DNA from 4 places in the Bradyrhizobium sp. BRP19 genome. Region 1 is predicted to be linked to each of the others. Evidence: predicted binding sites of a transcription regulator. Region 1 holds the regulator's gene; each other region holds the start of a gene.

Evidence for each region. Region 1 encodes LexA, which represses DNA repair genes until DNA is damaged. Its sites were predicted from a motif close to TGTTCNNNNTGTGTTCNG; they were not measured.
Region 2: the regulator LexA is predicted to act here: its motif matches at 5,621-5,638, upstream of uvrA (excinuclease ABC subunit UvrA).
Region 3: the regulator LexA is predicted to act here: its motif matches at 4,391-4,408, upstream of I6F36_RS14675 (DUF3072 domain-containing protein).
Region 4: the regulator LexA is predicted to act here: its motif matches at 2,136-2,153, upstream of recA (recombinase RecA).

Annotation. Positions count from the first base shown of each region.
Region 1 covers NZ_JADYVZ010000001.1:209,876-217,229, forward strand. The annotation lists gene I6F36_RS01010 (alpha-hydroxy acid oxidase) at 76-1,209, shown strand; gene I6F36_RS01015 (HAD family phosphatase) at 1,238-1,861, shown strand; gene I6F36_RS01020 (hypothetical protein) at 2,020-2,223, shown strand; gene glp (gephyrin-like molybdotransferase Glp) at 2,443-3,651, shown strand; gene lexA (transcriptional repressor LexA) at 3,828-4,529, shown strand; gene I6F36_RS01035 (hypothetical protein) at 4,915-5,349, shown strand; gene I6F36_RS01040 (GAF domain-containing protein) at 5,567-6,508, shown strand; gene I6F36_RS01045 (ComEC/Rec2 family competence protein) at 6,515-7,354, opposite strand, start outside.
Region 2 covers NZ_JADYVZ010000001.1:98,276-105,629, forward strand. The annotation lists gene gyrA (DNA gyrase subunit A) at 1-1,454, opposite strand, end outside; gene I6F36_RS00490 (single-stranded DNA-binding protein) at 1,814-2,308, opposite strand; gene I6F36_RS00495 (outer membrane protein) at 2,757-3,539, shown strand; gene I6F36_RS00500 (outer membrane protein) at 3,779-4,477, shown strand; gene I6F36_RS00505 (outer membrane protein) at 4,702-5,457, shown strand; gene uvrA (excinuclease ABC subunit UvrA) at 5,735-7,354, shown strand, end outside.
Region 3 covers NZ_JADYVZ010000004.1:28,542-35,895, forward strand. The annotation lists gene I6F36_RS14645 (EAL domain-containing protein) at 1-117, shown strand, start outside; gene I6F36_RS14650 (hypothetical protein) at 286-498, shown strand; gene I6F36_RS14655 (universal stress protein) at 517-1,353, opposite strand; gene I6F36_RS14660 (Do family serine endopeptidase) at 1,559-3,112, shown strand; gene I6F36_RS14665 (hypothetical protein) at 3,383-3,745, shown strand; gene I6F36_RS14670 (DUF6496 domain-containing protein) at 3,752-4,069, opposite strand; gene I6F36_RS14675 (DUF3072 domain-containing protein) at 4,160-4,354, opposite strand; gene I6F36_RS14680 (hypothetical protein) at 4,470-4,691, shown strand; gene I6F36_RS14685 (hypothetical protein) at 4,788-5,030, opposite strand; gene I6F36_RS14690 (hypothetical protein) at 5,126-5,383, opposite strand; gene I6F36_RS14695 (hypothetical protein) at 5,524-5,745, shown strand; gene I6F36_RS14700 (HWE histidine kinase domain-containing protein) at 5,742-7,229, opposite strand; gene I6F36_RS14705 (HAMP domain-containing protein) at 7,243-7,354, opposite strand, start outside.
Region 4 covers NZ_JADYVZ010000001.1:1,073,664-1,081,017, reverse strand. The annotation lists gene I6F36_RS05320 (DUF2798 domain-containing protein) at 136-387, shown strand; gene I6F36_RS05315 (hypothetical protein) at 964-1,134, opposite strand; gene I6F36_RS05310 (hypothetical protein) at 1,291-1,491, opposite strand; gene recA (recombinase RecA) at 2,245-3,333, shown strand; gene I6F36_RS05300 (hypothetical protein) at 3,438-4,421, shown strand; gene I6F36_RS05295 (hypothetical protein) at 4,431-5,429, shown strand; gene I6F36_RS05290 (hypothetical protein) at 5,612-6,457, shown strand; gene I6F36_RS05285 (hypothetical protein) at 6,597-7,354, shown strand, end outside.

The DNA.
Region 1 (7,354 bases):
GATTTTAGGATGGTTTTGGAGGGCCGGACGCGATAGGCGATGGCGACAAGACTTCAAATTCTCGGGAGGACAACAATGAATGAAGCGCCCCGCATCCGGCCGGAACGGAACGTCGAGCTCGGCGCTAGCGACGAGCCGTTCCAGAACCTGCACGAGTTCATCCGGAAGGCGCGCGCCAACCTCAACCAGAATGCCTGGGACTACATCATCGGCGCCGCCGAGACCGAGACCACGATGCGGCGCAACCGCATGGCGCTCGACGAGATCGCCTTCCGCCCGCGCGTGCTGCGCGACGTGCGCAGGATCGATGGCAGCGTCGAGCAGTTCGGCCGCAAGCTGCGTCTGCCGGTGGTGCTGGCTCCCGTCGGCGCACTCGAGATCTTCGATCCGGATGGCGCGGCGAGCGTCGCGCGCGCTGCGGGCAGGTTCGGCGCGGCGCACATGCTGAGCTCGGTGTCCGAGCCCGGCCTCGAGACGACCGCCGAGGCTGCCCCCGATGCACTGCGTCTCTATCAACTCTATGTCCGCGGCGACGATGCCTTCGTCGCCGACGTCGTCAGCCGGGCCGAGAAGAACGCCTATGCCGCCTTCTGCCTGACCGTCGACACCGCCCATTACAGCCGTCGTGAACGTGACATCGCCAAGCGCTACGTTCGCGAGAGCCGCCTGCGCGCCACCGGCGGCGATTTCCAGAAGGGCCTGGAGTGGCGGACCGTGAAGATGATCAAGGACACGTTCAAAATTCCGCTGATCCTCAAGGGTATCGCCACGGCCGAGGATGCGCAGATCGCGCTCGATCACGGCGTCGAGTGGATCTACGTCTCCAACCATGGCGGACGCCAGCTCGACCACGGCCGCGGCGCCATGCACGTGCTGCCGGAGATCGTCGACGCCGTGAAGGGCCGCGCCAGGATCATGGTCGACGGCGGCTTTTGCCGCGGCACCGACATCGTGAAGGCGATTGCGGCGGGCGCCGACCTCGTCGGCATCGGCCGGCTGCAATGCTGGGCGCTGGCGGCAGCCGGCGAAGCCGGCGTCGCGCGGATGCTGGAGTTGCTCGAAGACGAGGTGCTGCGCTGCCTCGGCCTCCTGGGCGCCACCTCATTCGCCGAGCTCGACAAATCCTGCCTGCATCCGGCGGCCGCCACCAACGCGCCCAGCGTGTTCAGCGCGTTCCCGCTGTTCGACCACGAGCCCTATCGTTACTGACGCGCCATACTGAAGTGAAAAGGACGCAATGACATCGCTCTCTCCCGGCAGCGCGGATGCGCTGCTGTTCGACCTCGGGCGCGTTGTGCTCGACATCGACTTCTCCAAGGCGATCGCCTGCTGGGCGGGACATGCCGGCTGCCAGCCCGAGGCCATCATCGCGCGCTATGTGCGCGACGAGGCCTACCGGTTGCACGAGATGGGCAAGATCAGCGATGGGGACTATTTCGCCTCGCTGCGGTCCTCGCTTGGGATCGGCATCTCGGATGCGCAATTCCTGGAAGGCTGGAACGCGATTTTCGCCGGCGAGATGCCTGATATCGCCGAGCTGCTGCCGCGAGCGGCGAAGCAGATGCCGCTCTATGCCTTCTCCAACACCAATCGGCCGCACGTCGACTATTTCTCGAAGGAATATGCCGGTCTGCTCGGCCATTTCCGCGAGCTGTATCTGTCCTCCAGCATCGGCCTGCGCAAACCGGATGCCGAGGCCTTCGACCATGTCGTGGCGGCGATCGGCGTGCCGGCCGAGCGCATCGTGTTCTTCGACGACCTCGCCGAGAACATCGAGGGAGCGCGGGCGCGCGGGTTGACCGCCGTGCATGTCACCTCGCCGCGTGATGTCGGGAACGCATTGAAAGCACTGGGGATCTGAGCCGCGGGAAAGCCCGGAGCGCGCTCACTTGCCGGAACAAAAACTGCTGAAAATGTGGAACCTGATCACTTTGTGCATTTTTATACAGAGTTCCGGGAACGGAATACCACCCTTCGGACTCATGAGTCCGTTGGGACTTCTACATTGGACTGATCGACGTGCTGGGCAAGACCTATCTCACCAAGCAAGCCTCTCTCCTGCTCGAATTCGCCAGAACCACCTCGGATTCTGACCTCTCCGCCAAGCTGATCAGCAAGGCCGCCGACCTAAAATCCCAGGCGGACCCGCTGCCGGACAAGGATCAGGGTCCCAAGCCGCCCGACGTCGCGGACATCAGTCCGGGCGATCCGACGGGGCGTTGAACGATGTTGGCCGTGGCGCTCGTCATTCTCGTCCTTGCCATGGCAATCCTCGTTCCGGTCTGTCTCGCCTTCCGCATCATGCCGTGGCAGAGTTGAGCCGACCTCCTCCACCCCGCGATCACGCAGGATAAATCATCCCGCGTGCTGCTTTGCCTCACGCCTGCACTCGGCTAGAACTCTCGCCGCCCATTGACTGATGTGCTCAGCAGGAGTTCGCTCTTGGCCCTGATGCCGGTTTCTGACGCGCTCGCCGCGGTGTTGGCCGGCGTCGAGCCGCTGGCTGAACAGATGGTTTGCCTCGACGAGGCCTACCATCGTGTGCTCGCCCGCGATGTCGCGGCACGGCGCACGCAGCCGCCGGAGGCAATGTCGGCGATGGACGGCTATGCCGTGCGCTCGGCCGACGCAGCCATCGATTCCAGCCTGACCGTCGTCGGTGAGGTCGCAGCGGGCCGGCCGTTCGCGGGAAGCGTCGGCCCCGGCGAAGCCGTGCGGATCTTCACCGGCGGCGTCGTTCCCGACGGCGCCGATGCCGTCGTGATCCAGGAGGACACGGCTGCCGACGGCAAACATGTCACGATCAAGGAAGCCGCCATTTACGGCCGCCACATCCGCCCTGCAGGCGTCGACTTCCGCGAAGGCGACGTGCTGCTGCGCAAGGGAATCCGCCTCACCGAGCGCGATCTCGCCCTTGCCGCCGGAATGAATCATCCGCATCTCGCCGTCATCCGCCGCCCGAGGGTTGCCGTTCTCGCCACCGGCGACGAGCTCGTGATGCCGGGCACCACGCCTGGTCGCGGCCAGATCGTCTATTCCAACGGCTATGCCCTGCATGCGCTCGCCCGCAGCGAGGGCGCCGAGACCATCGACCTCGGAATTGCCGCCGATACACTGGAGGCGACGTCCGCCGGCATCCGCCGCGCGCGCGAGAGCGGCGCCGACATCCTGATCACGACCGGCGGTGCCTCGGTCGGCGACCACGACCTGGTCCAGCAGGCGCTCAAGGGCGAAGGCATCGCGATGGCGTTCTGGAAGATCGCGATCCGGCCGGGCAAGCCGATGATGCACGGTCGGATAGGCGCGATGCGCGTGATCGGCCTGCCCGGCAATCCCGTGTCGTCCTACGTGTGCGCCTTCCTGTTCATGGTCCCCTTGATTCGCGCCCTGTCGGGCCGTTCAGCGATTCATCATCGGCGCGAGCGCGCCGTGCTGGGCCGCGATCTCGCCGCCAACGACCAGCGCGAGGACTATCTGCGTGCGCGGCTGGAGGAGCGCGACGACGGCACGCGCGTCGCCCTTCCGGTCAGCCATCAGGACTCCTCCCTTCTTGCGAATCTCGCTGCGGCACAGGTACTTCTGGTGCGCGCACCGTTCGCGCCGAAGGCCGAGGCCGGCACGCCTTGCGAGGTGCTCCGGCTGCCCGTCTGAGCCGCCCAGCCACACGCATTCCGCGAGCTTGGCCGCGTTCACCATAAATTAAGCAGTTGCGGAACACATATCGAACATATAGTGTCCGTTCATGATTTGTTTCGAGGATGTAGCGGCTTAGTGCCGGCTTCATCGTGTCGGAATCGAACGACATCAACCGGGGGACTTTGGTCGAGATGTTGACGCGCAAACAATACGAGCTTCTGCGGTTCATCAGCGAACGTCTGAAGGAAAGCGGCGTGCCGCCGTCCTTCGACGAGATGAAGGATGCGCTCGACCTGCGCTCGAAGTCAGGCATCCATCGCCTGATCACTGCGCTCGAGGAGCGCGGCTTCATTCGCCGCCTGCCCAACCGCGCCCGTGCCATCGAGGTGATCAAGCTGCCCGAGCTCCAGGCCGCCGCCGGCAATCGCCGCGGCTTCACCCCGAGCGTGATCGAGGGCAATCTCGGCAAGGTGCGCGCGAGCTCCAGCCCGCCCGCCGACGAGGGCGAACGCCCCGTCGCGGTGCCCGTGATGGGCCGCATCGCCGCCGGCACGCCGATCGAGGCGCTGCAGACCCGCAGCCATACCATCAGCGTGCCGCCGGACATGCTCGGCTCGGGCGAGCACTACGCGCTCGAAGTGCGCGGCGATTCGATGGTCGAGGCCGGCATCCTCGATGGCGACATGGCGCTGATCCAGCGCAACGAGACCGCAAATACCGGTGACATCGTGGTGGCATTGATCGACGACGAGGAGGCCACGCTCAAGCGCTTCCGCCGCCGCGGCGCCTCGATCGCGCTCGAGCCCGCCAATGCCGCCTACGAGGTCCGCATTCTTCCGCCGAACCGCGTGAAGATCCAGGGCAAGCTGATCGGGCTTTACCGGAAGTACTGATACGGGAAACATCAAGCGCCGCGCGCGTTTCGATCGGCATCGGCGATCCAGGATCGGAGCGGATACTTGTCCGCTCCGGCTGGACGGTTTCTCTGGTTCTGCGCCGGCTGTCCGGTCCATCTTCCCGCGCGACATTCCCCCGCGCAGGCGCGCAGCCATTTCTGCTTCGCCGGTAGAGTTGTGCCGGCAGTGCTGATAGCTCCGGCCGAATGCAAGGACGCGAGGTTTGTTCCTATCGAATCCGGGAAAGATAATGTGATCGCGCGCTGCGGACGCGAGCCGCAGATTTGCCCATAACCGAGCAGAGCGTTGTATGCTTCCACTCTGATAGAGGCCTGCGCCTCGAAAGAGACGCGGGTCGCTATCCCAGCATGAGGAGCACCCGATGTGTGACTACAGCCTGCATGCCGTCGCGACGCGCCCCGCCGAAGTCGGCGAGACGATCGTCACGACAACCTTCCGCGGCACCTCGACGCGCGGTTTCGCTTCCGAAGCCGATCCCTCCGTCGCGGTCTGTCTGCTGCCGGGGACGGAGCTCGCTTTCGCCGACAACGTCCGCTACGACAACCGCTGGATCTGGACGCGCACCGTGAACTCTCGCGTCGGCAAGTTCGGCAAGATCGACCCGCACATTCCCGATCGCCATCATGACGCGATCGAATTCCCCGACGGCAAATACGTGCTGGTGACGCAGCTCGTCGAAGGCCAGCGCGCGACCGTGCTGCAATTGCCGGTGACGCAGCCAGCCCCCGAGCGCGAGCACAAGCCGCAGATCGTCGCCGACACGCGGCCCACGATCACGCGCCTGCCGATCGGCTGACGCCCTTCGGCCAACAGGCCGAGCCCGGGATTGAAATTGCCGTCGCCGGCCGAGGCCGGCGAGCCCGGTAAGTTTGTGTTTCAGGACATTCGATCGGCGAGCCCACCGCCGCGCCTCGTCGTCGCACGAAGTTTGGGCCGTGCTGCCCGCATTTTGAACGTCCGCTCCGCAGCCAAATGACCGATGCTGTCGTGGTTTGAGGCGGCGGACACGCTCGATGAAGACCTTCATTCGCGTCGTTGAACTTTGGGTACCCGACCGGACGCGCATGCGGCTGGAATTCGGCGGCGGCCTCTACGACGATGGGCTGTCCGCGTTCAAAGCCGTCAGCGAAGAGCTGCACTTCGGATATGACGAGGGACTTCCCGGCAAGGCCTGGGCCTGTGGCCACCCCGTCATCCTCACGAAATTCGCCAACTCCTATTTCAAGCGGACCGATCAGGCCGCTGCGGCCGGCCTCACCTGCGGCGTGGCGGTGCCGGTGTTCGCGGGCGAATTCCTGCAAGCCGTGCTGGTGCTGTTCTGTGGCGACGACGAGGCGCACGTCGGCGCGATCGAACTCTGGCACAACGATCCTGATCTCTCGCATGAGATGGGGCTCGTCGATGGCTATTACGGCACCGCGGACATGTTCGAATTCAACTCCCGCCACACCAGATTTCCGCGCGGCTTCGGCCTGCCCGGACGCACCTGGAAGGCGGGCCTGCCGCTGATCATCAAGGACTTGCACGACGCCAAGAGTTTCCTGCGCTGGGAGGACGCCGCCAAGGTCGGGATCAATCTCGGCGTCGGCGTGCCCTACCGAACCGGTACCAAACAGACCTGGGTTCTGACATTCCTCTCCGCGCAGGCAACGCCGATTGCACGACGCTTCGAGATCTGGGTCCCGAACGAGGACCGTTCGGCGCTGGTCTTTCGCGCCGGCGATTGCAGCGCGCAGACCGACCTCGCCGCACGCTATGCGGCGCAGTCCATCGCCAGGGGCGAAGGCAGCATCGGCGGCGCCTGGGCCGCCGGCATGCCCGCGCTCAACGACGATCTCACCTGTGACGGCTCGATCGCCGGCTCCGAAGCCCGCGCAGCCGGGCTGAGCCGAATGGTGGCCCTGCCGGTCATCGGCAACGGAAGGCTTGACGCCGTGCTGGCCTGGTATTTGTGATCCGCGTCAATCGTCGGCCTGCAAGTCGGCCTCCGATGGCGTTGCGTCCCGATTGCGGGGCACGGCCGCCTTCGGCACGAGGCTGCCGTCGAAATCTCCCTCGCCGGCGCCGGCCGGCAGCCAGGGACGGCTTGCTCCCCTCGTCCTCACCGCCTGCACCGAAAAGCCCTCGCCGCGTCTCGTCAGAGCCAGTGCGCCCTGACTGGCAAGACGCGCCCGATCGACCACCATCGCCGCGCAATCGGGTGGCGCAGGCCGCGCCGTCACCACCAGCGCGGCGCGGCTGCAATCATCGGCCAGCGCGTCGATACGCGTCGCCAACGCGATCAGTCGTCCGTCCGCGAGCGGCGCCACGCAGCCGGACTCGTCACAGGACACCCCACTCGCCAACGAGGCGTTGCCGGCATCGCGCGGATCGGCATCGGCAGCCAACCACTCCTTCAGCAGGAAGCTGTCCTTGCTGGCGCGGATCACCTGCAAGCGCCCATCCCCGCCCCGGATCGCGACGCTCGCGCCATCCCCGGCAATCAGGATATCGGGCTGCCGCACCGACAGTCCCCAGAGGATCGCTGCCAGCAGCACCAGGGCGCCGGACCAGCGCAAGGGCGTGCGCAACAGGCCCATCACGATGAGCCCGAGGCTCGCTGCGATCAGCGGCGCGATCCCGAAGGCGGGAATGCGGCCGACGGCGCCCGGCAGGGCCGCCACCCAGCGCGCGACCAGGACCATCCACTCGATGCCGATCCCCATCAACCACCAGAACACGCCGTCGAGCCCGAAGGGCGCCGCGAGCAGCCCCAACAGCCCGGCCGGCATCACCAGCGCCGAGACCACCGGCATGGCGCC
Region 2 (7,354 bases), 110 kb from region 1:
TCGCCGGCGAGCTTGGACAGCTCCTCGCCGATCTCGTCGCGGCCGAGCGCGGTGAGGCGTGCCAGGCGCAGCTCCAGGATCGCCCTCGCCTGCTCCAGCGAGAGGCGGATCGTCCCGTCTTCGTTGATGCGGTGACGGGGATCGTCGATCAGCGTGATAATGTCCTCGACATCGCGCGCGGCCCAGTCGCGGGTCATCAGGGTCTCGCGGGCGGCGGCCGGCGTCGGCGAGTGCCGGATCACCTTGATGATCTCGTCGATATTGGCGACCGCGATGGCGAGGCCGACCTGCTCGTGCGCGCGCTCGCGCGCCTTGCGCAGCTTGTATTTGGTCCGGCGGGTCACGACCTGCTCGCGGAAGCCGACGAAGATCGTCAGCATGTCCTTCAGGTTCATGGTCTGCGGACGGCCGGAATCGAGCGCGACGGCGTTGACGCCGAAGCTCGTTTGCAGCGGCGTGAACTTGTAGAGCTGGTTCAGTACCACGTCGGGCACGGCATCGCGCTTGAGCTCGACGACGACGCGGTAGCCGTCGCGGTCGGACTCGTCGCGCAGGTCGGAGATGCCTTCGATCTTCTTTTCCTTGTAGAGCTCGGCGATGCGCTCGACCATCGTCGCCTTGTTCACCTGATACGGGATCTCGGTGATGACGATCGCCTCGCGTTCTTTCCGGAGCGTCTCGAAGGTGACCTTGCCGCGCATCACGATGGAGCCGCGGCCGAGATGATAGGCGCTGCGGATGCCCTGGCGTCCGAGAATGATGCCGCCGGTCGGGAAATCAGGCCCCGGGATGATGGCGTTGAGCTCGTCGATCGTCAGCGCCGGATTGTCGATCAGCGCGACGCAGGCGTCGATCACCTCGCCGAGATTGTGCGGCGGGATATTGGTGGCCATGCCGACCGCGATGCCACCGGCGCCGTTGACCAGGAGGTTCGGGAACCGGGCGGGCAGCACCACCGGCTCCCTTTCGGAGCCGTCGTAATTGTCCTGGAAGTCGACCGTATCGTCGTCGATGTCCTCGAGCAGCTTCAGCGCGATCTTGGTCAGGCGCGACTCGGTGTAGCGCATCGCCGCCGGGGGATCGCCGTCGACCGAGCCGAAATTGCCCTGCCCGTCGATCAAGGGCGCGCGCATCGAGAAGTCCTGCGCCATGCGCACCAAGGCGTCGTAGATCGCCTGGTCGCCATGCGGATGGTACTTACCCATGACCTCGCCGACGGCACCGGCGGACTTCTTGTGCTTCTTATCCGGGGTATCGCCGCGATTGTTCATCGCGAACAGGATGCGGCGATGGACCGGCTTCAACCCGTCGCGGGCATCGGGCAGCGCACGCGCCACGATCACGCTCATGGCGTAATCGAGGTAGGACTTCTTCATCTCCTCGTAGATCGAAACGGGGCGAATGTCCGAGGGGTGCGCCGGCTGGTCGCCGGGCTTGTTATCGTCGTCAGCCAAGGGGGAATCCGGTGAGGGTTTGTCTGGGAATCATATAGCGCATCCGGGGTCGGATAACCACCCTGACCGCCCTCGGAAAGTCCTTTTTCCGCTTATTCTTCCAATAACTTACGGCTTCGGAACAGCGCCCTGCACGCCCCCGGAATCGGTCCTTCATGAACGCCCGCAACGCCGGCCTGAACACGCGTCAAGGGGCCTCCGGTCAACCCGTTTTGCCCGGCTTGATACGAACCTCACCCCACACATGAAGCGCGCCCGGAAAATCCGAGCCCGTTCAGTCAATTAGGAATGTCTCCTGACGGGGAGGCGCAAGCGGCGCCGAGGTTGCCGCCGCATCTCCGTCGAGTAATCCCGCCCTCTCAGAACGGGATATCGTCGTCCATGTCGCTGTTGCGGCCGCCGCCGGCGGCAACGGGACGGCGCGGCGCGCTGCTGACGGGTCCGGAGGAGCCGAAGTCGCCGCCCGGCTCGTCGCCGAAGCTGCCACCTCCGCCGCCGCCACCGCGGCCGTCCAGCATCGTCAGCGTTGAGTTGAAGCCCTGCAGCACGACCTCGGTCGAGTATTTCTCGACGCCGCTCTGGTCGGTGTACTTGCGGGTCTGGAGCGCGCCTTCGATGTAAACCTTTGCGCCCTTCTTCAGATACTGTTCGACGATCTTGCAAAGCGGCTCAGAGAAGATCACGACGCGATGCCACTCGGTCTTCTCCTTGCGCTCGCCGGTGTTCTTGTCGCGCCAGGTCTCCGAGGTCGCGATGCTCAAATTCGCGATCGGCCGCCCGTCCTGGGTGCGGCGGATTTCGGGATCCTTGCCGAGATTTCCAACCAGAATGACCTTGTTGACGCTTCCCGCCATCGCCGCTCTCCACTCCGAATGCCACTGAATTTCAAAAGGGCGAATCCGCTGCCCGCGTTCCTCTGCGCCCGCTAGGGCGACCCTATACGCTTGCGGGCACCGATCAGCCTGCCACCCCCAAGGTTATCCCCACATATAGCATCGCGCGCACGTTTGTTCCAGATTTGTTCTTCGGCACGAGCGAGCGGAAATTTCCCGCATGTCCTCTCATGCCACAAAAAAGGACAGCCCTCGAATGGAACCTTTTTGGGTTCCCGAGTATGGCAAAAACCATTTAACATTCATCAAGTTGGAACCCATTCAATCAATCCGCAAGTGTGGCATTCCGGAGACGGACTCTGCCCTTTCCTTAGGCTACCTTTGCCTTGGAATTGATTCATATGGGTGTCGCGTCTGATCAGCCGCTTCGGGGACTTTCATGAAGCGGACGAAACTTGGGGAGACTGCAATGAATAAGATTCTTTTCGGCGTAATCAGTGCAATGGCAATGGGGCTGTCGGCTCCGGCAAGCGCGGCGGATATGGCTGCGCGTCCCTACACCAAGGCTCCGGCCCCGGCGGTCGCCGCGGTTTACGACTGGAGCGGCTTCTACATCGGCGTCAACGGCGGCGGCGGCACGAGCCGCAAGTGCTGGGACTTCGTGACCCCGGTCACGGGCGTTCTGGTGGCTGAAGGCTGTCACGATGCGACCGGCGGCACGGTCGGTGGTCAGATCGGCTACCGCTGGCAGTCGACCAATTGGGTGTTCGGCCTCGAGGGCCAGGGCAACTGGGCTGACTTCTCGGGGGACAACGTCAGCCTCCTCTTCCCTGGAAGCGCTTTGGTCACCGGTGATCGTAACCGCTCTCACATCGATGCTTTTGGCCTGATCACGGGCCAGGTCGGTTATGCCTGGAACAACGTGCTGCTCTATGTGAAGGGCGGCGCCGCCGTAGTCGGGGACAAGTACGACGTCTATGCCGCGCCTGGCACGCCTGGCGCCGGCACGCTGCTGGCGTCGGCTCGCGAGACCCGCTGGGGCGGCACCGTTGGCGCCGGCCTGGAATTCGGATTTGCTCCGAACTGGACGCTCGGCGTCGAGTACAACCACATCTTCCTCGGCGACCGTACGATCGCCTTCACGACGCCTGCGGGCGTTGCCTTCGGGAGCGATCGCATCAGTCAGGACGTCGACATGGGTCTAGTCCGCCTGAATTATCGCTTCGGCGGCCCGTTGGTCGCGAGGTACTGATATCCCTCTCATTTCGCGAGCAAATGGAAGGGCCGGCCCTGCGCCGGCCCTTCTTTTTTTCGGCACATGCCTGGACGTAAATAAGTCAGTAACCATCACCTTTTGGACTGTTGTGGCTTTTCGGAGACACAACTTGCGGCTTTGGTGGTGTAAAGACGGCGTCAGTTGGGCCGTTTGAGTCCGCTGCCCTTCCGCCACGGAAGGCAACAACAGAAACTGGGACTGGGATTAAGTTGAAAATGAAGAAGGTTTTGTTGGCTTCGGCCTGTTTGTTCGCTCTCGCGGCCCCCGCTTCGGCTGCTGATCTGGCAGCCCGCCCCTACACCAAGGCGCCTGCGCCTGTTGCCTCGGTCTACAACTGGACCGGCTTTTACCTGGGTATCGTCGGTGGCGGCGCCTGGGAAAACAGCTCCGATGATCCGCGCATGCAGGGCGGTTTCGTCGGCGGCACCGTTGGCTACAACTGGCAGACCTCCAACGTCGTGTTCGGCATCGAAGCTGATGGCGCGTGGGCTGACGTAAACGCCTCGGCGACCGGTCTTGTTGATTTTGGTGGCGCCCTCGTTCCCACGACGGTCAGTTCGCGTATCGACGCGCTCGGCACCGTGCGTGGTCGCATCGGCTGGCTCGCTTCCCCGAGCGTCCTGCTGTACGCCACGGGTGGTTACGCCTGGATCAACAACAAGATCAGCGTCAGCGCGCCCCCTGTTCTGAGCCTCTCGGAGAGCCAGTTCCATTCGGGCTGGACGGTCGGCGCGGGCGTCGAGGCGATGTTTGCTCCGAACTGGTCGGTCAAGGGCGAGTACCTCTATCGCAGCCTGGGCGGCGAGACCTACTTCTCGGGCGTCTTCCCGGTCAACACCGGCACTCTCGACCTCCACACCGTGCAGGTCGGCGTGAACTACCACTTCGGCGGCCCGGTCGTCGCCAAGTACTGAGCTTCGTCTCTGACGCATCATCGTCACGAAAGGCCGGCCTCGCGCCGGCCTTTTTGTTTGTTGCGGCCGCCCGTTCGCTCGCGCTTTTCGAAGGGGTGTGGCCGCTGGGTGACACAACCTTTGGCTTCAATGGTGTAAAAGCAATGACGTTGCTTGAGTCATAAGGTCCGCTGCTCTTCCGCTCTCCGGAAGACCGGAATGAGAAATGGAAGTGGGGAATGGATATGAAGAAGCTTTTGCTGGCTTCGGCCAGCTTGTTCGCACTCAGCGCGTTGGCACCGGCCTCGGCGGCCGATTTGGCAGCCCGCCCCTACACCAAGGCTCCGGTGGCACCGATCGCGGTGTACAACTGGAGCGGTTTCTACCTCGGCGCCAACGCCGGCGGTGGCTGGAGCCGCAACTGTTGGGATCTCACCAGTGTCGGCCCCTTCGTGGTCGCTCCGGCGGTGGCCGAAGGTTGTCACAATGCGACCGGCGCACTCGTCGGCGGCCAGATCGGTTATCGCTGGCAGTCCGCCAACTGGGTATTCGGTCTCGAAGCCCAGGGGGACTGGGCTGACCTGAAGGGTTCGAACATCAGCTCGCCTGCCGCGCTCGCGCCGCTGGTGAACGAGACCAGGATCGACGCCATTGGCCTCTTCACTGGCCAGGTCGGTTATGCCTGGAACAACGTGCTTTGGTACGTGAAGGGCGGCGCTGCCGTCACTCACAACAAGTACACTGGCAGTTTTGGCGGCGTTACGCTCGACACCGCGAACGAAACGCGCTGGGGCGGTACCGTCGGCACCGGCATAGAATTCGGCTTCGCCCCGAACTGGTCGGTCGCTGTCGAATACAACCACCTGTTCATGGGCAGGCACAACGAGACCTTCACCTTCCTCGGCGTGACCACTCGCACCGACAGCATCAAGCAGGACGTGGACATGGCTACCGTTCGACTCAACTACACCTTCGGTGGCCCGGTGGTCGCGAAGTACTGAACTTCCCTGCCGAGGTCACATCGTCACGAAAGGCCGGCCTCGCGCCGGCCTTTTTGTTTTGGCTGGGTGCTCCGCGAGCGGTTCCGCGCGTTCCTGCTGCCAGATCCCGCCAGCACGCCAACAATCCGTTGACGATTCGCAAGTCCCACTGGAAATCCGCCGCCGTTCTTCCTACGTTCGCTGCCATACCCATCGGCGCCGATCCCGGTTCCGGGCGCAGCGCGCCTTTTTTGTTGGCGCGATCGCGCACCTTTGGGCTTCCTTGAGGGCAACTCGGATGGATGAAGTGATCAAGGCGAAGCGCCAACAACAGAACGCGGGCTCCAGCCTGCGCGCAATTACGATCCGCGGCGCGCGCGAGCACAACCTCAAGAATATCGACGTCGAGATTCCCCGCGACAAGCTGGTGGTGTTCACCGGGCTATCCGGCTCCGGCAAATCCTCGCTCGCCTTCGACACCATCTATGCCGAGGGCCAGCGCCGCTACGTCGAATCGCTGTCGGCCTATGCCCGCCAGTTCCTGGAGATGATGCAGAAGCCCGACGTCGACCAGATCGACGGCCTGTCGCCGGCGATCTCGATCGAGCAGAAGACGACGTCGAAGAACCCGCGCTCGACCGTCGGCACCGTCACCGAGATCTACGACTACATGCGCCTGCTCTGGGCCCGCGTCGGCGTGCCCTATTCGCCGGCCACGGGCCTGCCGATCGAGAGCCAGACCGTCTCGCAGATGGTCGACCGCGTGCTGGCGCTGCCCGAGGGCACCCGCCTCTATCTGCTCGCCCCCGTCGTGCGAGGCCGCAAGGGCGAGTACAGGAAGGAGCTCGCCGAATGGCTCAAGAAGGGCTTTCAGCGCGTCAAGATCGACGGCACCTTCCATGAGCTGGCGGAAGCCCCTAGCCTCGACAAGAAATTCCCGCACGACATCGACGTGGTGGTCGATCGCATCGTGGTGCGTGCCGATATCGGCCAGCGCCTCGCCGAGAGCTTTGAGACCGCGCTGAAGCTCGCCGAAGGCCTTGCCGTCGTCGAGTTCGCCGATGCGCCCGCGGCGGCTGCGCCTGCGGAGGAAAAGAAGAAGACCGCGAAAATCCACGACAAGAGCGGGCCCGAGCGCATCCTGTTCTCGGAAAAGTTCGCCTGCCCGGTCTCCGGCTTCACCATCCCCGAGATCGAGCCGCGCCTGTTCTCCTTCAACAATCCCTACGGCGCCTGCCCCGCCTGCGGCGGCCTCGGCGTCGAGCAGCATGTCGACGAAGACCTCGTCATCCCTGAGAAGGATCTGACGCTGCGCAAGGGCGCGATCGCGCCCTGGGCCAAGTCGTCGTCGCCCTATTACGTGCAGACGCTGACCGCGCTCGGCAAGCACTACAAGTTCACGCTCGACACCAAGTGGAAGGATCTGCCGAAGAAGACGCAAAACGCGATTCTCTACGGCTCGGGCGAGGACGAGATCAAGTTCTCCTACGAGGACGGGGTGCGCTCCTACGACACCAAGAAGCCGTTCGAAGGCGTCATCACCAACATCAACCGCCGCTACCGCGAGACCGAGAGCGAGTGGGCCCGCGAGGAGCTGGCGAAATATTTCCACGACGTCCCCTGCGAGGGCTGCAAGGGCTTTCGGCTCAAGCCCGAGGCGCTCTGCGTCAAGGTCGGCGGCAAGCATATCGGCGAAATCTCGGAGCTGTCCGTGAAGGGCGCCGGCGCATGGTTCGAGACCGTGCCGGAGGCGCTGAACGCGCAGCAGAACGAGATCGCGGGCCGCATCCTGAAGGAGATCCGCGAGCGCCTCACCTTCCTGCTCGACGTCGGCCTCAATTATCTGACGCTGTCCCGCTCCTCCGGCACGCTGTCCGGCGGCGAGAGCCAGCGCATCCGCCTCGCCTCGCAGATCGGC
Region 3 (7,354 bases), on a different contig from region 1:
TTCCTGGCGCGCGAGGCCTGCGAGGAGATGCAAGGCTATCTCGTCGGCCGTCCCGACTTGATCGAGCGCTATCTCGACCTGGTGGGCGTCGCCGTGGAGCGCCGCCTCTACGCCTAGCACTGGGCACAAAGTTCCGAGCGGACGTTTGGAACTAAAATCCTTACCGGCACTTCTCGAAAATTAACTTGGTTCAGGCGCGTTGAGCGCGCAGCAAATGTTTTGCATAAACGCCATCGGCCTGACGCAAATCAGGGCAATAAGCCGGTGAACGCGAGGGAGGGTCTCATGGAGAACGTACGTCGCTACCGGGCGCTGGCGTCCCTCTGCCGTCAGCAGGCGGCCTACCGGCCGCTCCAGAACTGGGAACTCCTCGGCCAGGCCGAACATTTCGAACATCTTGCCGAAATCGAGCTCAAGGCGCACTTCGACGCGTGCAATGTGCATCGCGACAAGGACGCCGCCGCGCCCACGACATGGGAAGCTCCCGTCGCGGCGTGACGGCGCCAAGCCGGCTCATCAATGCGACATCAGCGTCGGGACCGTCATGGCTTCCAGCATGGCGCGGGTGACGCCCCCGAGAAAGCGTTCCTGCAACCGCGAATGGCCGTAGCCGCCCATCACCAGGAGATCGAGACTCTCGTCGGCCGCCAGCGACAGGATCGTCGGCTGAATGTCGACGCGCGTGGCGGTCAGGCTGACTGTGCGGGTCGATAATCCGCGCCGGCCCAGATGTCTGGCCAGACCGCTCGCTGAGGCTTCGCCGGAGACCGCCTCGGTCTCGTTCACCGTGATGATCACGATCTCGGCGGCGCGCGCCAGGAACGTCGTTGCGTCGCGCACGGCGCGGGCAGCGAGGCGGCTACCATCCCAGCAGATGCCGATCCGGTTCGCCTTGAAGGCTCCGCGGAAAGTGTAGGGCAGGAACAGCACCGGGCCGCCCGCGCGGAACAGGATCTCGCTCGGCATGTCGTTGTCGAACGAGCCTTGCGCCGGATCGGGCTGGAGCACGACGATGAGGTCGTGCAGCCGTGCCATCTCGCCGAGCGAGCCGGCGGCATCTGCCGGGATCGCGCCGAGTGCGTGGCAGGTATAGGCGATGCCGGCGTTCGCCGCCTCGCTCTTGAATACCGCGAGCGCCGCCTCGGCCCGCTCCACGGCGCGCTCGCGCTCCAGCTCGAACACGGCCGCCACCGCCGCGCCGCCTTCCATGACGTAAGCCGTACTGGTGGCGACATAGCCGACCGCGACCGCGTCGAGATGCGCGTTGAGCTTCGCCGCGAGCGAGACCGAGCCCTCGATCGCGGGACGCATGGGACGTTCGGTGGGAATGTGGACGAGAATGTCTTTGTACATGGCGCGCCTCCGCTGAGCATCATCCGATGGTCGCAGTTTTTCACTGCGCGAAGGCGGCGCGTTGAGCTGTATCAAACGTCCGGATTGCCTGCTGCGACCGCTCATCCATTCTTTGCCGAGATTTAATCGGACGGACGGGACGCCGTAAGGTGGCAGCGACCATGTTGCGGGCAAGGCGACACCTGCTCAACATGGACATTTCGACATGAACGATCGCGTCAATTCCGACATCACCACGTCTCGCAAGATCTTGCGGCCGCGGCGGCTCGCGCTGCTCGGCACCGTGGCCGCGCTGGGCGTGGCCGCCCTGGCAGTTGCGCCAGGCGCCTCGCCGTACGGCATCAACTCCTTGATTGCGCCGGCTCAGGCGGCCGAAGCCGCCGCGACGCCGCCCGGCTTCGGCGATCTCGTCAGCAGGGTCAAACCCGCTGTGATCTCGGTGCGGGTCAAAATCGATCAGGACAACGACAAGAGCGCGATGCTGCAGCAGAACCGGATGGATTCGGACGAGGACACGCCGTTCGACCAGTTCTCGCGACAGTTCGGTTTCCGCTTTCCGGGCGGCGCGAACGGCATGCCGCGCCAGCGCCACCAGATGATCACGGGCGAAGGCTCCGGCTTTTTCATCTCCGCCGACGGCTATGCCGTGACCAACAATCACGTCGTCGATCGCGCCGAGTCCGTGCAGGTGACGATGGACGACGGCACGACCTACACCGCGAAAGTGGTCGGCACCGATCCGAAGACCGATCTCGCGCTGATCAAGGTCGACGGCAAGAAGGACTTTCCGTTCGTCAAGTTCTCCGACCAGAAGCCGCGCATTGGCGACTGGGTGGTCGCGGTCGGCAATCCCTTCGGTCTTGGCGGCACCGTGACCGCGGGCATCGTCTCGGCCAGCGGCCGCGACATCGGCAACGGTCCCTATGACGACTTCATCCAGATCGACGCGCCGATCAACAAGGGCAATTCCGGCGGCCCGGCCTTCGACATGAACGGCAACGTGATCGGCGTGAACACTGCGATCTTCTCGCCCTCGGGCGGCTCGGTCGGAATCGGCTTCGATATCCCGGCCTCGACCGCCAAGCTCGTCGTCGCGCAATTGAAGGACAAGGGCGCGGTCACCCGGGGCTGGCTCGGCGTGCAGGTGCAGCCGGTGACATCGGATATTGCCGACAGCCTCGGGCTCAAGGAGGCGCGCGGCGCGATCGTCGACAATCCGCAGGATGGCAGCCCGGCGGCGAAGGCCGGCATCCAGGCGGGCGATGTCATCACCGCCGTCAACGGCACCACGATCAAGGACTCCCGCGACCTCGCCCGCACCATCGCCGGCTTGACGCCGGGCACGTCCGTGAAGCTCGATGTCTTCCGCAAGGGCGACAGCAAGACGGTGACGCTGGCGCTCGGCGAGTTGCCGAACGAGCGGCAGGCCAAGGGCAATGGCAGTGGCAATGCCGACGAGGGCAGCGGACAGCCGGGTGCCGGCACGCCGCGCCTCGGCCTCAGCCTGGCGCCCGCCGGTGACGTTCAGGGCGCAGGCCAGAACGGCGTCGTCGTCACCGAGGTTGATCCGCAAGGCCCGGCCGCGCAACGCGGCATCCGGACCGGCGACGTCATCCTCAATGTCGGCGGCAAGGCTGTCAGCAATGTCGGCGAGGTGCGCTCCGAGCTGGCGCAGGCCAAATCGTCGGGCAAGCGCAGCGTGCTGCTTCAGGTCAGAAGCGCGGAGGCCACCCGCTTCGTTGCGGTGCCACTCGCATAACGTCAACTCGACCCTTACCAATCCAGGAAGGCGGCCTTCGGGCCGCCTTTTGCACACACGTCACGTCCGCACCAGGCCGGTCACATTCTCGTTAACGGTAGGGATGATGACCTGGTGCGTCCGAAAAAGCCGTGTTCGCTGATCACACTCGCAAGGGCGCCTCGGTGCTCTGCGCCAACGTCGCCGCTGAGAGGGGTTGCAAGCGTGGAACTTCGAGCCTCCCGGCGCTTTGTGGAACTCGCCGGTGGTTCACAAGTGATCGGTGCCGACATGGATCGATTGAAGCTCTCGCTCAGGAGTGCGCTGCTCGTGGCGCCATTGGTGCTCTCGGGGGGAAACGCGCTCGGGCGCGACGACGGCCGCTACGCGAATTCTCCTCTGAAGCCATGGTTCGACAGTTTGCGCAGCCATCTCGGTCCGTGCTGCTCGGACGCGGACGGTTTCGCCCTTGCCGATCTCGACTGGGAGTCGCACAACGGGCGCTACCGTGTCCGCATCGACGGACAGTGGATCGATGTGCCGGATGAGGCCGTCATCACCGAGCCCAACCGGGCCGGCCGCACGATGGTGTGGCCGGTCAAGACTGCGTTCGGGATTTCGATCCGCTGCTTCATGCCGGGGAGCATGATCTGAGGCGGGTCAGCGCGACCGCTTGGATTTGCGCTTCGATGATTTCTTGTTCGACGATTTCTTGGACGACGTCCCGGACGTTTTCTTGGATGCTTTCTTGGACGTCTTCTTGGCGCTCTTGCGCTTCGAAGCCTTCTTCGGGACCTTCTTGCCCTTCTTGCGTGCCTTCGACAGTCCGATCGCGATGGCCTGCTTGCGGTTCTTGACGCGGCCGCCGCGCCCGCCACGGCCGCTCTTCGCGGTGCCCTTCTTGTAACGCCGCATCTCGGTGGCGACATCGCTTCCCGAGCTGCGTGAGTAGCGGCGCTTTTTTGCCTTGCGTGCCATGCATATTCTCCCTCGGCGGGGAGAACCATTCTGCACAGCCATGGTTCCGGGAGCGTGGAACGGCGCATGCCTAAAGCGCGATGCGATGCTCTAGAAGGAGTTTGCCAGCTCGATCTCCGCTTCCAGCACCTGGATGCGCCGGGCGGCCTCGCTGAAGGACAGATCCCGCGCATATTGGCCGGGCTGGTAGGCCTCTTCGCTGAGCCGCTTCAGCTTGAGACCCTGCGCCCGCGTCATCTGCTCGCCCAGGAAAAATCTGGCGTCGTATTTACCTTGAACCTGCATCTGGCGTCTCCGTCCTGAAATCGTGACTTGACTATATGTTCTTATTTTGTTCTAACAAGGCATGGACAACAGAATTAATGAAATTCGACGTAAAATCAGAGCCTTGAGGCTTGAGATGGCCGACGTCGAGGCGTCGGTGCGCGACCTCGTCAAGCGCGATCACGACTGCACGGAGAGAGCCCTGGCGCAGATGGACTTGCGCCGGAAGATCAATCTCTTGATCGCCGAATGGAAGGCTGCCGGCGGCAGCGACGTACTGCCGAACGTCCGCGACCGGGTGCGGCTTCGTGCCGTGAAGACAGGCGGCAACTCCGCGCGCGCAGCCGAGCGCCGCTGAGATCCTTGGCGCCGTATACTGAAGGCCGAGCGCCGAACCAAAGATAGAAGACAAAGGGCTCCGCAATGCGGAGCCCTTCATGATTCCAGGGAGCGCCTATTTGGTGTCGGTCATGCCGCCCTTGTTGGTCATGGTGCCGCCCTGATCAGAGCCGGGACCGGCGCCGCCTTGGCCGGACGGATCAGCGCCCTTGGAGGACTTGGTGTTGGCGCCGGTGGTCTGTGCCGACGACATCGAGGATCCATGCTTAGTCTTGTGCGATTTGGCCTGGGCGGCAAACGGCGCGGCGGCAAGGCCGGTTGCCAATATTACGGCGAGAGCGAGCTTGGTCGTCTTCATGCGGGGAAACTCCCTGAGTTAAATTGACGCAGGCACAAACCGCGCGTCGCGGCAGGGAGTTCCCGGCGAAGTATCTTCCGTGCGTCACCCACGCTTCAAGTTTGCTTGTCCTCGGCCAGGATGAACACGGCGCCGGTGAGCGTCGCGCCGATCGCGAAGGTCGTCACCAAGGTGAGGGCGAAGACCATCGCGGCCTGGCTTCCGCCATTGTTCAGCAGGTTGGCGACGGCTGGATTGGACAGGACGAGCGTGAGGCTGAAAATGAGGCCGAGCGCTGCGCCCATCATTGCATGCGTCATCAGCTTGATAAGGCCGCTGGCAGAGATCAGCTCAGACGACTTCTTGGTGCGCATGGGACGGCATCCCGAACTGCCACGCCAACGCGCATGTGATCGCCGGGTTCCGTTCCGCTGAAGGAATTGTTACCGCCCGTTTCATCCGGCGTTCATGCCGGGCTTGCCAAGATGGGCGCCAGCAAAACGGGAACATCGATATGGGTAAGGTCGTCTTTCTTTACCGCTCGCTGGCCTATCGCAACGCGGCCGCGGACATCCTGCGCAAGGCGCGCAAGCTTCCGCTTGGCGCGGAGCGGAGCGCGGCCCGCCGCTACGCGAGGGCGCTGCGCGATCTCGCCCGAACGGAAGCCTGGCTCGAGGGGCGCGTCGCGCGCGAACCGCGCACGGCGCAGCGCATGACCAGCGCAGCGTCAGGTTAACCGGATGCGCGTTGCAATTCGGCAGCGCCGGCGGTGTCGAACTTGCTTGGTGCAGCCGCCGCGGTCTTGCGTGTCAACGGCACCTCAAGACGGCACAGCAGGCCCTCGGCGCGCCAATCGAACTGCGCCTGTCCGCCAAGCTGGGACTCGATGCTCGCAAGCAGGCTTCGCGTGCCGAAGCCGCGCGATTTCGGGGTCTTGACCAGGGGACCGCCGGATTCCTCCCAGCTCAGCGTGAGCAGCTCCTCGTCGACCTGCCAATCGATCGCGAGCCGCCCCGCTCGCGTGGATAGCGCGCCGTACTTTGCCGAGTTAGTGAAGAGCTCGTGCAGTGCGAGCGCCAGCGTCTGGGCCGTCGCCGGCAGCAACTGAACTTCGGGCCCTGCCAATTTGATCTGGTCGCCCAGCGAGTAGGGCGCAAGCTCCTCGTCGATCAGCCTGGAGAGCTCGGCGCCCTGCCAGCTCGACAGCGACAGGATGGTGTGCACGCGCGCCAGCGCATTGATGCGCCCCTCGACGGCGTTGACATAGGCCTTGACCTCGTCGGCCCGGGTGAGGCGCACGATCGACTGCGCCAGCGCCAGCGCGTTCTTCGCGCGATGATCGACTTCCCGCGCCAGCAGGTTCTGCCGCTCCTCGGCGCGCTTGCGCTCGGTGATGTCGACGGTCACGCCGCTGACGCGCACCACGCGCCCGCTCTCGTCCGTGGTTGCGGCCGCCGTGCCGACGCACCAGCGCACCTCGCCGTCGGGCCGGATGATGCGGAACTCCGTCTCATAGGCGCGTGTGCCCTTGTTGAACTCGGCGATCGCCTTGCGCAACTGGTCGACGTCGTCGGGGTGCAGCAGGGCCTGAACGTTGGCCGGATTGATCTCGAAATTGTCGGGGCTGACGCCGAAGATATTGTATTGCCCCTCGTCCCACATCCAATCGCCGCTGATCCAGTCCCAGTCCCAGGACCCCATCTTGCCTGCCGCGATCGCCATGCTGCGCCGCTGCTCGCTCTCGCGCAGCTTCGCGGTGGAAGCCTCCAGTTCCGCGGTGCGGGCGCGGACGCGATCCTCGAGCTCGTGGTTCAGCCGTTCGAGCTCGCGCGTCTTGCGGTAGAGCTCGGCAAACACCTTGATCTTGGCGCGCAGTACCTCCGGCACGACCGGAACCGGCACGTAATCGACCGCGCCCATCTCGTAGCCGCGCAGCCGGTCGATGTCGCTGACCTGGATCGCCGAGATGAAGATCATGGCGGTCTTCTGGAAACGCGGATGCTCGCGGATCATCGCGGCGAGCTCGAAGCCGTCGAGCTCGGGCATGCAGACGTCGACCAGGATCACCGCGATCTCGGTCTTGAGCAGCACCTCCAACGCCTCGCGGCCCGAGGAGGCGATGACGAGGTTCTCGCCGAGATCCTTCAGGATCACCTCATAGGCGAGCAGCTTGGCCGGCTGGTCGTCGACGAGCAGGATGTTGACCTTTTCCTGGTCCATACGCATGTCCAACTCAGCGATGCAGCCACATGCGGATCGCAAGCAGCAATTGGTCGGTGTTGACCGGTTTGGCGAGGTAGTCGGACGCGCCGGCTTCGAGGCATTTCTCCCGGTCGCCCTTCATC
Region 4 (7,354 bases), 860 kb from region 1:
ACCATGAACAAAGTTCCTGGAGCCCGGCCGGGGTGCATCCGGCGGTCCCGCATCGCGGTTCCAATCGAAGCGCCGGATCCGCTCGACGGCATGTGCCTTGCTTGCCGATCACGGGCAAGCAACCATGGGCGCCTCATGCTCGGCATTCCCCGCCGCTACTCGCATTTCGTCTTCGGCATCATCCAGTCCGGGCTGACCTCGCTGATCGCGGCGGGGATCGCCAGCTTTCCCGCCGGCAGCCCGATGCTCTTCGTGCGGCACTGGATGGTGTCCTGGCTGATCGCATGGGCCGCGATGCTGCCGGTCGTGCTGCTGGCGGCGCCCGCGATCCGCGCCTTCTCGCTGCGCCTGACGCAGGAGGAGCAGGAGCCCCGCGCCGGCCGGTAGCCGGGCGACCCTAGCCGGCTGGCTGACGACAGCCTGATAGGCGGACCGCCGGCAGGTGCGCGATCGAAAGGCCGCACACTGGCCCCGTACCGGTCCCAATTTCGACATCCGTCCGCACCACTGCGGACACACCCGTCGGCAAGATTTTATCCGTTCGGCGCAGCCATGGGGGAAACGTGGCGCGCCGGAAACGGGGTGGCATCATATGGATAACGTAGAGCGGTCATTCGCCGCCGCGACGGCGGCTGGCTTCGTCGTGCTGGTGATAGGCCTGGTTCTGCTGGCGGTGCTCTAGCAGGCGCTGCTGCAGACGGAACCGACGTGCCGGGCCGTCCGATCGACGGCGCTGGCGTGCCTTGCCTCTCAAAAGTGGCAAAACAACCCCATGCACACAGTAGGGGTCCTGCCGATTTCATCGCGTCGCCAATGGGTTGCTGGTAGTATTCAGCTACCTTCTGCATCGGCGAGCGCGACGCCCCGACCGGCGATGCCGGATCGAGGTTCCGGCCAAGGACCGGAGCGGAGTGCCGCATCGCGGGCGGGCCTGGCCGCTCCGGACGGCGGTCCTAGCAGTGCCTAATGAACCTTGATCTCGTTCAGCGGCAGATGGAGCTCGGCGGCGCGCTCTTCACGGTCCCTCTTGCGGAACTCGTTTTCCTTGCGCTCGAACTTCACCATCTCCTCCTGCGCCGCCTCCAGCATCGGCTTTCGCCTCGGCGTATCGTGCAGCGTGTCGTTGTTTGTCATGACTAGAGATCCCCAAAAGTTGCGGTCCCATCCCCACAGAAAACCGGAGACCGCGAAAAGGTTCGGTGCCGCAGGATTACGGAAACATGACGGCGCCCCAGTCGCGCGTCGTTGATCCCGGTCATGGTCGCTTCCAGGAACCCACGGAGGCCCGGTTTATTTCGGCGGCTGCAGCCCCGGCGATTTGACCCAATCGTTGAGATGATTGGCAACGTCGGCCTGGCGGGCCTTCTTGAGCAGCGCGTCTCGCTCCGGCCCGGGAGGTAGCTTGGAGGCCTGTTCGCGGATCTGCTTCACCCATGCGGACAGCCGGTCCTGAAGGGTCAGTTGCTGCTTGAAACGTCGTCGCTTGAACATGGCGCGCTCTTTCCGTGCGATGAGGCGGGAGCGCGAGGTGAGCGTTCTCATCACCGATAGTGGCCGGGGTCCGCGCGGTGATGATGCATTAGGATCCGGAAATGGATCCGCGTCTGTTCAGTTGTGCACGCAGAGCAAAGCGGGGAGCGTGACGATCCAGCATGGCTGGTTTGTCAGAGGTTGATTTATCAACCGAAAGAGGCCGCCAGACGAGGCGGCCTCCGGTCATCCCAGGAACTTGCCACCAGGGCACCGAATGAGGTTGCGGTGACGGCGAGGAAGGCCACGAAATACCATAGGCGATGCATGCCGCGGCAACGCGGACGCGCAGCCATGGTTCATGAAGCTGTTTCGAACAGCTCTGTGGTCTTCTGGTCCAGTCGGCAAGACAAAAACCCTTGGGGCTGTCCTAATTAGGACACCCGCAGAGACAGATTAGAACAGTTAGAGAATTCTCCCCTTGAAGCGGATTGGCTGGGCCATTTTGATTTCCATCGCATCGGGTTTGGCTTTCGTCTTGTTGACGAAGCCGAATTGTTTCCGCGGTACCGAGCGCCTGACGCTAACCGGCTGGGAATGTGTTCAGGACAGGCCGCCGCTTTGACACTGCTGAGGGAAATTAGGGCAAAGGGGAAAACCCGCAAAAGAACATATTGCGAACTGAGAACAAATGGGGTACATTGCTTTTATCGCCGAGCTGCCTCGCAACCGTTTGTCCCTCACGCGAATCCTCGCCATAAGGAGCACGACCCAATGTCCGCAACTGCCCTGCGTATCGTCGAAGGATCTTCCATGGACAAGAGTAAAGCTCTGGCCGCCGCGCTCTCCCAGATCGAGCGGCAGTTCGGCAAGGGCTCGGTGATGAAGCTCGGCAAGAACGACCGCTCCATGGACATCGAGGCGGTGTCCTCCGGGTCGCTCGGGCTCGATATCGCGCTCGGCATCGGCGGCCTGCCCAAGGGACGCATCGTCGAGATCTACGGGCCGGAATCCTCGGGCAAGACCACGCTGGCGCTGCATACGGTGGCGGAAGCGCAGAAGAAGGGCGGCATCTGCGCCTTCATCGACGCCGAGCACGCGCTCGATCCGGTCTATGCCCGCAAGCTCGGCGTCAACATCGACGAGCTCCTGATCTCGCAGCCCGACACCGGCGAGCAGGCGCTGGAGATTTGCGACACCCTGGTGCGCTCGGGCGCCGTCGACGTTCTCGTGGTCGATTCGGTGGCGGCGCTGGTGCCGAAGGCCGAGCTCGAAGGCGAGATGGGCGATGCGCTGCCGGGACTTCAAGCGCGGTTGATGAGCCAGGCGCTGCGCAAGCTGACGGCCTCCATCAACAAGTCCAACACCATGGTGATCTTCATCAACCAGATCCGCATGAAGATCGGTGTGATGTACGGCTCGCCGGAAACCACCACCGGCGGCAATGCGCTGAAATTCTACGCCTCCGTCCGCCTCGACATCCGCCGCATCGGCGCGATCAAGGAGCGCGACGAGGTGGTCGGCAACACCACGCGCGTCAAGGTGGTCAAGAACAAGCTGGCCCCGCCCTTCAAGCAGGTCGAGTTCGACATCATGTACGGCGAGGGCGTCTCCAAGATGGGCGAGATCCTCGATCTCGGCGTCAAGGCCGGTATCGTCGAGAAGTCCGGCGCCTGGTTCTCCTATGACAGCCAGCGCCTCGGCCAGGGCCGCGAGAACGCCAAAGCGTTCCTCAAGGGCAACCCCGACATCACCGCCAAGATCGAGACCGCGATCCGCCAGAATTCCGGTTTGATCGCCGAGCAGATTCTGGCCGGCACGCCGGAGCGCGACGCCGACGGCGAGGAGCCGGCGGACGAGTAAGACCTAACGCGAAAATTTTTCGCGAGGAGCGGGCACTGAGGACGTTGAGTTGCCGACGTCTTCGGTGCCCGTTTCGTTTTGCGTCGCGTTGATCAGGTGGTGCGATGAAGCGGCTGATCTTGACTGGCTGGGGCGGCGGGAGTGATCTCGGTCGATCGGGGTTGGCCGAGATCGTCATACCTTTCCATTTTCAATTTGAGTGGGGGCCGCTCCCGCCGGCGGAAAAGCTCTCAGCTTATTTGGCTGCCCAAACCGCAGAGCTAGGCCATGCCGAACATTGGTCGGATTGGGTCCGCTGGTCCCGCGGCGCCAAGGGCCGCAAATTGTCGCTGGCCGAATTTTGCGAGCCGTATGACGAGATCGAACTCTGGTTCGGAGCGACTCCGCGCGACCAATTGCAACTGGTCTGGTTGCTCGATCACCTCAGCAGCTATCCTGCGCTAGCGCAGAAGCTCGGGCTGCGATTGCTGGACTCCGATCTGTTTTTCAGTCCCGATTATGATTTCGCCAAGGGCGAGCCCCATATTCCTGTTATGGACGTTGCTGCGGAGGAGTTCGAGACTGCCAAGTTGGCGTGGTCGGCCTATCGCGCGCGGACGCCTGAGGCTTGCATGGATTTGCTTCACCGCGATCTGAGTGCCTTGCTGATGCTGCGGCCGGTTTTGCTCGATCTGCTGGCGGAACTGCCGTCACCCAGGACCGGGCTTGGTGCGACCGAGACGCGATTGCTTGAGATGCTTGCCAGAGGGTTTGCCAACACGAACGGGTTGTTTCACCTGCGCTCGCAGCGGCGTACCTATGTGTTCGGAGAATTTGAGTTGGGCTCGTTGCTTGAGGGGCTAGCGCTCGGCCCGAGGCCGGCCGTGGCCGGCTTGGGCGACGAACTGCGCACGATCGACCCTAAGAATTTGAGGGCTCGGCATGAAGTCTATCTGCGCAGCCGCCTTTCGCTGACCGAGTTCGGGAAGGCTGTCCTGGCGGGCCATGACGACTTCAGCCGTTACAATCCGATCGATCGTTGGTGGGGTGGCACGCATCTGACCAACGATCGGCTGTGGCGCTCCGGCCCTGTCCTGACGATGCCCTGAGAGGCTGACGTGACGCGGCTCATTGTGACAACAGATTCGTCCGCCGCCGGCGCGATACAGCGGGCCGGCCTTGCCGACCTCGTCCTTGCGATCGAGCGTCGCTTGGTCTGGGGACCGCCGCCCACGCAAACGGAATGCCAGGCATTCTTCTCCCCGCGCGTGGCTCAGCCGAACGGCCTGCACTGGCTCGACGACACGCCGGTTTGGCGCCTGGAAAGGTCTGGGGTGAAGGGGCGCGGACTGATTGATCTGTTGTCCGAATGTGGCTCGGCCGAACTATGGATGGGGCCAGAGCCGAACGCACAATTACTTCTGCTCTGGCTACTCGACCATTGCGGCATCGAGGAAGCGGCATTGTCCAAGCTCGCGATACGTCACCTGGACCTTGCCGTAGGCGATGTCGCGCCAACGCAACTGGCGAAGCTGAACCCACCGATTGTCAAGCTCACGAAAGATCACCTTGAACTGGCTGGTCGCGCCTGGCGAGCTTACCGTGCGCCTACGCCGCAGGCCTGGTTCGATTTCCTCGAAACGGATTTGCGCCTGCTTCCGCAGCTCGAGCGTTGCGTCGTTGATCTGCTCGAAGAGCTTCCCAACGTGACCAGCGGCCTTGGGACCACGGAAACGCGGATTCTGGAATTGATCGCGCCGGGCGAGGTGCAGCCCTTTGATGTGTTCCCGGGATATCAGAAGCCCAACGAGCGTCGCGTCTTCGATTACTGGGAAGTTGGCGCCCTGCTTGATGGACTAGCACGATGCGAGAGGGCAGCGGTCGCTGGACTGGACGAAGGCCCGTTTTCCCTGGAGATGCACGACGATTCGAGCCGCCTCCAGCGGTACAAGCAATCCCGCTTGTCGCTCACCGCGTTCGGCAAAGCGGTGCTTGGCGGCGATGAAAACTTTTGCCGCCATAACCGAATCGATCGCTGGTGGGGCGGCATCCATCTGACCAACGACCGGCTGTGGCAGTGGGACCCCGAGGCCCTCTCACTCATCGCGCCTGATTAGTGCGTAACTCTTCGCTCAGAGTGTTCTTGTATTGTATCATTTCGAGAGGCAATCGTGTCACATTTGATCCTGGCAACGAACGATCGTGCGGAGGACACACTTCGCCAGTCCGGCGTTGCGAACGTCGCGCTCGGGTTCTATCCCGGTTCGTCTTGGGGGAACTGCCTTCCGACGAGCAACTCTTGAGGGGGCTGGAGCGCCGATCGGAAAAGCACCGCAATCCCGGCGATCATTGGCTCGATGACGTTTGTCGCGGTGCACTCGACGGCTTCGGCACGCGCGATATTGGTTTGTTCGAGCTGTGCGAGAAGTTCGACTCAATTGAAATATGGGTGGATGCTCGGCCCAATGATCAACTTGTGCTCGTCTGGCTGCTGGACCTGATTCGTCCTCACAGGGAGATCACGAGCAAGCTGAGCCTGGTGCATGCGGACGATACTATTGCCAACAATACCCCGGAGTCTGTCGCAAAATGGAAGCTGCCGGCCTTCAAGGTGACCGAGAACCATTTGGTGACGGCAAGCCGCGCCTGGCGGGCCTATCGGGCTGAAACGCCAGAATCCTGTTTCGATCTGCTCATGACGGATCTGATGCTCCTGCCGAGACTTCGATCGGCGCTAATCGCGGTGCTCGAAGAGCTTCCGGACAGCGTGACGGGACTCGGTGCAACTGAAATGGATCTGCTGGATTCTGTGAACGACGGGCAAACCGACCCAAGGCTCGTCCAACACGCGAGATGGCTTCGCGATGTATTCGGCGAAAACGACGCGCGTGACGCTTTGCTCGAGCTGGGGGCGTATTCGGCGCCGTCGCTCTTATTGGGCGATCCGGCGTTCGACAATGAGGATCGTTACTTCGGCAGGAGTGAGTGGAGGCTCACGCTGACTGAACTCGGGCGTTCACTTCTCGCCCGCGAAGACGATATGTGGCGGCACAATGCCATTAAACGATGGTGGGGTGGGACCGAGTTGACCAACGAACGGCTGTGGCGGTGGGATCGCGAAAGCCGATTGCTGGTTGCGCCCTAGGTCAGCTTCGTAGGATGGACTAGTCTTACTGAGTCACTCGGCCGCGCCGCGAGAAGTGTTATCGGTCCGGCAGCGCGGATGAGGCCACTGCTTGACTATTGTACCGGCCTGATGCTGCCGGTGAACAAGGGCGCGTCGAATGAAGCGTGTGATTCTGACTAGTTCGTCCGGCGTTGGTCTCACCTATGCTGGTCGTGCTGACATGGTCGTCCCGTTGATCTTTCGGTTCGTTTGGGGGCCGTTGCCTACGTCGCACCACCTCGAGGACTATCTTACGGGAGGCTATTACAGGGGCGATCCGGAGGTGCGGTGGTCCGATCTTGTTGGCCGGTTGCCTCAGACCGGTCTCGCGCACAAGGAGACTGGCCTGGTTTGGTTTTGCGAGACCTATGGCGTCGAGTTCATCGAGCTGTGGTTCGACCCTGAGCCTAACAGTCAATTGCAACTCATCTGGATCCTGGACTATTTGCGGTCCCATCCATCGATCACCCATTGTCTTAGACTGCGACGGGTCAATTTCGATCTGCGCGAAGCGGACGGCCCGCAACTTCGCGATCGTACGGTGCGGGAATCGGAGATCGCAGAGTGCGACTTCGAGATAGCCAACATGGCCTGGGAGGCGTATCGGGCGCCGACGCCTGAACTCTGCTTCGGGTTGCTGACAAGGGATTTACCAAGGCTACCTTTCCTGAAGCCGGCTCTGGAAGCGTTGCTAGCTGAACTGCCGTCACCAATCACCGGATTGGGCGCGACGGAGGCGCGGCTTATCGAGCTGATTGCAAGGGGGCACAATCGTACAAAAGAACTGTTTCAGCCGGGCGGGCTGCTCGAAACGCGCGTGTTCGACCAGTGGGAGCTGGGTCCGTTGCTCGAAGGGCTTGCGTCGGGCCCGATGCC